2 linked regions of the Paraglaciecola sp. L3A3 genome follow. The protein of the gene in region 2 binds, or shares a complex with, the protein of the main gene of each other region. Links are inferred from orthologs where the notes say so. Each region holds a gene or a part of one and is shown on either strand. Other genes may lie near its edges.

Region 1 (4,027 bases), 1.3 Mb from region 2 along the record:
TCATCACATAATCATCAGCACCATATAATTGAGTAATATATTGTGCTTCTGCAGATAAGCCTGGCCCATGAAAAAATGTGTCACCAGTTATATGAGTTCCCCGTGTAATAGCAGGAGCTCGTCTAGCACTTTTATCTGGATAACGTGTTCTATAAGCTTGAGCACTGGGCGAGTCTTTTAATTGAATATCTTTACTTAAGGTATATGCCCAATTGACTAAGTTTTCGTTTAAATGATAGCTGCGGATACCCTCATAACCACTACGAGGCATAAATGTAGGCTTACCAATTTCGCCTTCTTCGGCCTTCCAGCGATGACCGAGATCATAATCAACTAACCAGGTGCCCCAGCTTACATCTGCTATTGTACCTTTTGATGGAGGTGTTCCCCCTACTCCACTTAATATGAAGTAACTTTGTGATAAATCAAAATATTCATTTAATAAAATTGCTTGCATAGAAGCAGACGAAGCAACTTTGCCCATACCTAATACAGAACCACATACGCCTGATTTATTACAAAAAACAGGACCTGCCGCACCTTTAACTTGAATAGGCGCTTGACCATCAAAATACTTCAGGTACCAGTGTTGAAATTCACCTGCTTTGTCACCTTTGTTGGCTCCAATTTCAAACATACCGGCGATAAATACTTTAACTTTGATTGGCTGTTGTGCCGCTGAAGTACTAAGGCTTGCTCCGATTAAAATTACCAGACTCAATAGAGTTTTTATCACAAATTTTTATTCCTAAAGGTTACTTATTAAATTGATTGGTCGCTTGATTTAGCAAGTCTTTGAATTTTTCAGGATCAAAAGTGAGCGGTAATTGCACCAACTTATCACCAACTTGATTCAATACTAAAAGTGTAGGAAAACCGTTAACATCGTAACGTTGCATAAAAGCTTCTCCCTCATCAGACTCATATTCGATACGAGTAAACACATAATTTTGATTGATCACCTCTTGTACCTTTGAGTTACTCAAAACTTCTTTATCTAGCTTACGGCACGTGGGGCACCAGATAGCGGACATGTCAGCTAATACCAAACGGTTAGAAGACTTTGCCTGCTCTAATGCGGCGTTATATGACAAATTACCTAAGCCAGTACTGTCATAAGCAGCCTCACCTAAATAACTTTGTACTCCACGATTTACACCAAGCACAATCAGTACCATAACTAATAATTTGACGAGATTTATAAAGTTTTTTTTATTTAATATTTTATTCGTAGTGTTTTGTACAGAGCTCATATTTTACCTTTGAAGTGACAACACATTCGTGTAATTTTGTTATAGATTGAAGATAGTAAGTAACTAAGACCTAATTGGTGGCAGCTTTAATTCACAAAAAGCGACAATTTTTTTAAATACAGCAGCTAAACCATTGCCTCTTGATTCACTTAAATGACGAGAGAGTCCTAAATGACTTAGATATTCTTGTAGATCAAAACCGATAATTTGTGAAATATCACGATTATCTAAAGCTTCAAATATGACAGCCAATAAACCTCTGACAATTTTGCTAGCCGAATCACCTTGTAAAACTAATTGTCCATTAACAAGTTCACACTTGATCCAGACTTGGCTTTCACAACCAAACACTTGTGTATCTGAAGTTTTATCTTGCTCATTCAATCTATTCAGGTTTTTACCGGCTAACATTAATTGTCTATAAGTATTATCCCACCCCTTAGCGATCATTACCTTTTGAGCTATTGAGCCCAGATGAACCTTATCTGTTTGTTGTTCAGCGCTTTCGACAGTTAAGGTTTCTTGATCGTGATTGAGTAAACTGGCAATAGAATTTTTTAGCGCTATAGCAAATAACTGCAGTTCATATTGAGTGTTATAACATGCCAGCGAAACACGCAATACGCCATCAATAGCTAAGGCTTCGAACAAGGGCATTGCACAATGGTGACCTACTCTAAGAGCAATATTGTGTTGGTCTAATAACACGGCTAAGTCATAAGGATTTAGCCCTTTGACGGTAAAAGCCTGTAAAGAAATGCTGTTGCTTGTGTCGCCCCATAATATAACTTCTGGTATGTCAGTCAAAATTCGTAATAACTCTTGATACAGGTCAGCTTCTATTGATGTAATTAAATGACTATTAGTTTGAATAAACTTTATTGCTTCACTAAGGCCTAACACACCTGCAATATTCGGCGTGCCGGCTTCAAATTTTAATGGACTGGCTTGATAGGTTGCGCCTTGATTAAAGCTTACTGTTTTAACCATTTCACCACCATATTGATAAGGAGGGAGTTTGTTTAACAGATCTAATTTTCCGTATAATATTCCTATACCAGTAGGACCGAACATTTTATGACCACTAAATATATAAAAGTCACAATCGAGTTTTTGTACATCAATTGGCATATGGGCAACGGCTTGGGTACCATCGATCACAGTTAAAGCGCCGAAAAGTTTAGCTTGTTGTATAAGATCTTGAATTGGATTGATATTGCCAAGAGCATTTGAAACATGAGCCACAGCCACTAGAGCCGTTTTATTGGTGATCAGTGGTAACGATTGAGCTAAATCTAATACTCCTTTAGAATTAACAGGCATCACTTTGATGATTAAACCTAGCCTTTGGGCTAATTCTTGCCAAGGCACTATATTAGAGTGATGCTCAGAAGCAGCGATAATTATTTCATTGCGACAAGGATCAAAAAAATTAATTTTACCAAGACAAGTGGCTAATAAATTCAGACTATCGGTTGCTCCTTTAGTCCAAATAATTTCTTGCTCACTTTTGGCATTAATAAACTGTTGAACATCACGCCTTGATTGTTCAAATTGTTGAGTCACCTGCTCAGCCACTTTATAACTAGAGCGATGCACATTTGTGGTATTAACTTGATAATATTTTTCAGTGGCAGATATAACAGAGATCAATTTTAAACTGGTGGCTGCACTATCAAAATAAATTAAATCATTCGCTTGCTGATGGGTAAAATTAGCAAATAAGTTTCTAATTGTTGAACCACTCATACTTTATGCCTTTACACTGTTAATTAATTCCACCAAACGGATGATTTTGATATTTGATAATTGACGATAATCAAAATAGGGACAGACTATTAAATTTTGTTGTTTGTTAATAGCAAATTCCTTATCCAACCAAAGAAGTTTTGATGCAATAGTTAAAGAATTAGCATAAGTTTTCCCCATCACTATATGAATATCTTGGTCAGAACTTTGGCTCGATGTATCGGCTAAATTAGGTTCAGAAAACAATAATGCGGTGTTGGATTGAGCTTGAAGTAAAGAATGATCACGAAAATGCTGCCAGCTTTTATACTGACTGACATCAACTTGGTCATTAGTATTTAACGCAAACACTAATTTACTGTAAACATTAAATACTTTTCGCCAGCCATTGCCACAAGCTTGGCCAATAGCAAATATTTCTCCTTTGCCAAGGGCCTGAATGGTGACTAAATTATTGAATCCTTGAAAATTCGGCTGGTTGCCAATATACACTTTGAATTGGGCATTATTATCGCCCAATCCATATGCCACTGACACTATTCTTCTTGCGCGTTAAGGTCGTCTTCAATACATTCAAGCATTTCAGAAGCTTCTAAAATAATACCTTCTTCGTCTTCACCTAAAGGAAAAACCAAAATTAAGGTGTTATTTTTTTGCATACCAGGTAACCAAATATCTAACCATTCAACAAAATCTATTTGTTTGGGTTCACAATCTGGAAAGTCTTCTTTTACCCAAGATGTAGCAAATTCTTTATGTGGCCAAATTGGCATACAAGAATCTTCATCGGCCTTGAGCATAACCCAGCCATTTTTACCATAAAGCCCCCACAAGTATTGTGTCTCAATCATTTTGGTTAAGGCATACTCAAAACGTTGCTCTGGTAGCATTTTACTTAAATCTAAAAAATCTTTAGCTGACACATAACTCATAACCAATTCCTATAGGTTGATATTACCATTTCCGTTAAAAACAATATTTTATTACCTAGTTTGAAATAAAGCACATTATTATCTAGATCTTTT
Region 2 (2,747 bases):
ATTTCTGCAGAAACTTGCACAGGGTTCACTTCTCCTGAAACAACCTGCATAACGGGAGATAATGAAGAACCAGAAAATTGATAAGGCAAATTTGGATAAGCAGCTCGAATGTCTTCTACAGAGCGCCCTAAAAATCGTTTAACAGAAACGATGGTATTCACTGGGTCACTACTGGCTTGTTGAATAGCCTCTGCACCTACAATAGTACCTTGTGCAAGATAATGAACCACTGAAGGCAACAAATGTTGGCCAGCTGTGTCAGGTAAAGTTGATGCTTCACCACTACGAACGGTTGCGACTAAAGAGTTAGTTGTACCTAGATCGATACCCACTGCTAGTTTACGTTGATGAGGTACGGCACTTTGGCCAGGTTCAGATATTTGCAATAATGCCATGATTTAATTCGTTCTTTTTGTTTGAAGTTAAAAGTCGCTGAGTGCTTCTTCTTTTAGCTCTATTTCAGTACGCATCTTGTATAAGAATTTCAACTTACGGATCAACTCAGCCGCTTGTTGATTGGCTTCCTGCTGCAGATACGATTTTAACTGTGCTAATTCGCCGGAAATTTCTTGGCTAATGGCGCCATCTAAAGATTCAAGGGCATCTAAAGGTTCACTTTGTTGTTCTATCTCAGCTAATTCTTCACGCCATTCCATTTGTTGCATCAAGAATTGAGTATCTTTGATCGTTTGTTGTTCATGCTGAAGATCAATACCTCTTAACTCTAACAAGTACTCTGCTCTGCGCAGGGGAGACTTCAACATAGTATAAGCATCATTAACTTGTGCGTTTTTTTGCACTGCCAACAATTTTTCTTGTGAACTGCCACCTGCAAATTTATCAGGATGAGTTAAACGCTGAAGTGTTTGGTAGGTTTGAGAAACAGCTGCGAGATCAACATCAAAGGAAGCAGGGAGATTAAATAACTCGAAATAATTCATCAATTCTGATCAAATAAAAAATTAAACGTTAAAACTTTCACCACACCCACACTCACCATTAGCATTGGGGTTGGTAAACTGAAAACCTTCATTTAATCCGTCTTTAGTGAAGTCTAAATGAGTACCATCTAAATATACTAAGCTTTTACCATCGATAATAACTTTAATGCCATTATCTTCAAATACTTGGTCATCTTCATTAATTTCGTCAACAAACTCAAGTACATAAGCTAAGCCAGAGCAACCAGTGGTTTTAACACCCAAACGTAAGCCAATGCCAGATCCTCTATTTTCAAGAAAGGTACGGGCTCTTTGCGCGGCGGATTCAGATACTTTAATTCCCACTGGTTAACTCCTACTACAACTAATTATTTTTGACGGCTTTTATAATCTTCAACTGCTGCTTTAATGGCATCTTCAGCCAAAATTGAGCAATGAATTTTTACTGGAGGTAAAGCTAATTCTTCAGCAATATCCATATTACTAATAGCGGTAGCTTCATCCAATGATTTACCCTTTACCCACTCAGTAACCAAAGAACTAGATGCGATTGCAGAACCACAACCGTAAGTTTTGAATTTTGCGTCTTCGATAATGCCGTTTGCATCAATTTTAAGTTGCAACTTCATTACATCACCACAAGCCGGTGCGCCAACCATACCAGTCGCAATACTTGGGTCATTTTTATCAAAACCACCAACGTTACGAGGGTTTTCGTAATGATCGATTACTTTTTCACTATAAGCCATTGTCTTTACCTCAATGTATATGGGCTAAAACATGTTAACCCATCAAAATTTTAAATCTGTTACTTCGCTTTGCCAGTTTAGTGGTGAGCCCACTCAACTGTACTTAAATCGATACCTTCTTTGTACATGTCCCACAGTGGAGACATTTCACGCAACTTATCAATAGCGTTACGAATAACACCCACTACATAGTCAATTTCTTGCTCTGTAGTAAAACGTCCGATAGTAAAACGAATCGAACTATGGGCTAACTCATCGTTTAATCCCAACGCTCTTAAAACGTATGATGGCTCTAAACTAGCTGAGGTACAGGCTGAACCTGAAGACACAGCCATATCTTTTAATGCCATGATTAAAGATTCACCTTCAACATAAGCAAAACTTACATTTAAGTTACCAGCAATTCTATGTTCCATATCGCCATTAACGTACACAGCTTCAATGTCTTTAATGCCATCATATAAGCGGTTACGTAAAGCTAATATTTTTTTGTTTTCTGCTACCATTTCTTCTTTGGCAATACGGAATGCTTCACCCATACCAACAATTTGGTGTGTAGCCATAGTACCTGAACGCATACCACGTTCATGTCCACCACCATGCATTTGAGCTTCTAAACGAATTCGTGGTTTACGTCTAACGTACAAAGCACCAATACCTTTAGGGCCATATGATTTGTGAGCAGAAAAAGACATCAAATCAACTTTTAAAGTTTGTAAATCAATATCTACTTTACCGGTACTTTGTGCAGCATCAACATGGAACAAAATTTTACGTTCACGACATAACTCACCAATTGCTGCGATATCTTGGATCACACCAATCTCATTATTTACATGCATAATACTAATCAAAATTGTATCTGGACGGATAGCCGCAGTTAGCTTGTCTAAATCCACTAAGCCATTAGGCTCAGGATCTAAATAAGTGACTTCGTATCCTTCCCGCTCTAGCTGACGACAAGTATCTAATACAGCTTTATGCTCAGTTTTAAGGGTAATAAGGTGTTTGCCTTTTTTACCATAAAAATTAGCCGCGCCTTTAATCGCTAGGTTGT

Evidence for each region. The genes of interacting proteins can lie anywhere in the genome.
Region 1: the proteins of iscU (region 2) and GQR87_RS10940 are in contact, whole or in part, in a solved structure (PDB 5XT5), measured with the Bacillus subtilis proteins. The link is inferred for Paraglaciecola sp. L3A3 from one-to-one orthologs.

Annotation. Positions count from the first base shown.
Region 1 is NZ_CP047023.1:2,615,930-2,619,956, forward strand. Bases 660-3,536 are described here. They hold GQR87_RS10940 (aminotransferase class V-fold PLP-dependent enzyme), read right to left. Parts: upstream 3,003-3,536; coding sequence 1,317-3,002; downstream 660-1,316. Other genes in these bases: GQR87_RS10930 (purine nucleoside permease), read right to left, coding at 660-733; GQR87_RS10935 (thioredoxin family protein), read right to left, coding at 756-1,253; GQR87_RS10945 (hypothetical protein), read right to left, coding at 3,006-3,533. In the rest of the region: more of GQR87_RS10930, read right to left, coding at 1-659; GQR87_RS10950 (DUF2750 domain-containing protein), read right to left, coding at 3,539-3,934. UniProt on the Bacillus subtilis protein: Type II cysteine desulfurase that acts as the initial step in the SUF-like Fe-S cluster assembly pathway.
Region 2 is NZ_CP047023.1:1,330,192-1,332,938, reverse strand. It holds iscU (Fe-S cluster assembly scaffold IscU), read right to left. Parts: upstream 1,691-2,747; coding sequence 1,310-1,690; downstream 1-1,309. Other genes in the region: GQR87_RS05515 (IscS subfamily cysteine desulfurase), read right to left, coding at 1,768-2,747; iscA (iron-sulfur cluster assembly protein IscA), read right to left, coding at 963-1,286; hscB (co-chaperone HscB), read right to left, coding at 423-941; hscA (Fe-S protein assembly chaperone HscA), read right to left, coding at 1-395. UniProt on the Bacillus subtilis protein: Part of the SUF-like system that mediates the biosynthesis of iron-sulfur (Fe-S) clusters. Acts as a sulfurtransferase and thus transfers sulfur from SufS to SufB.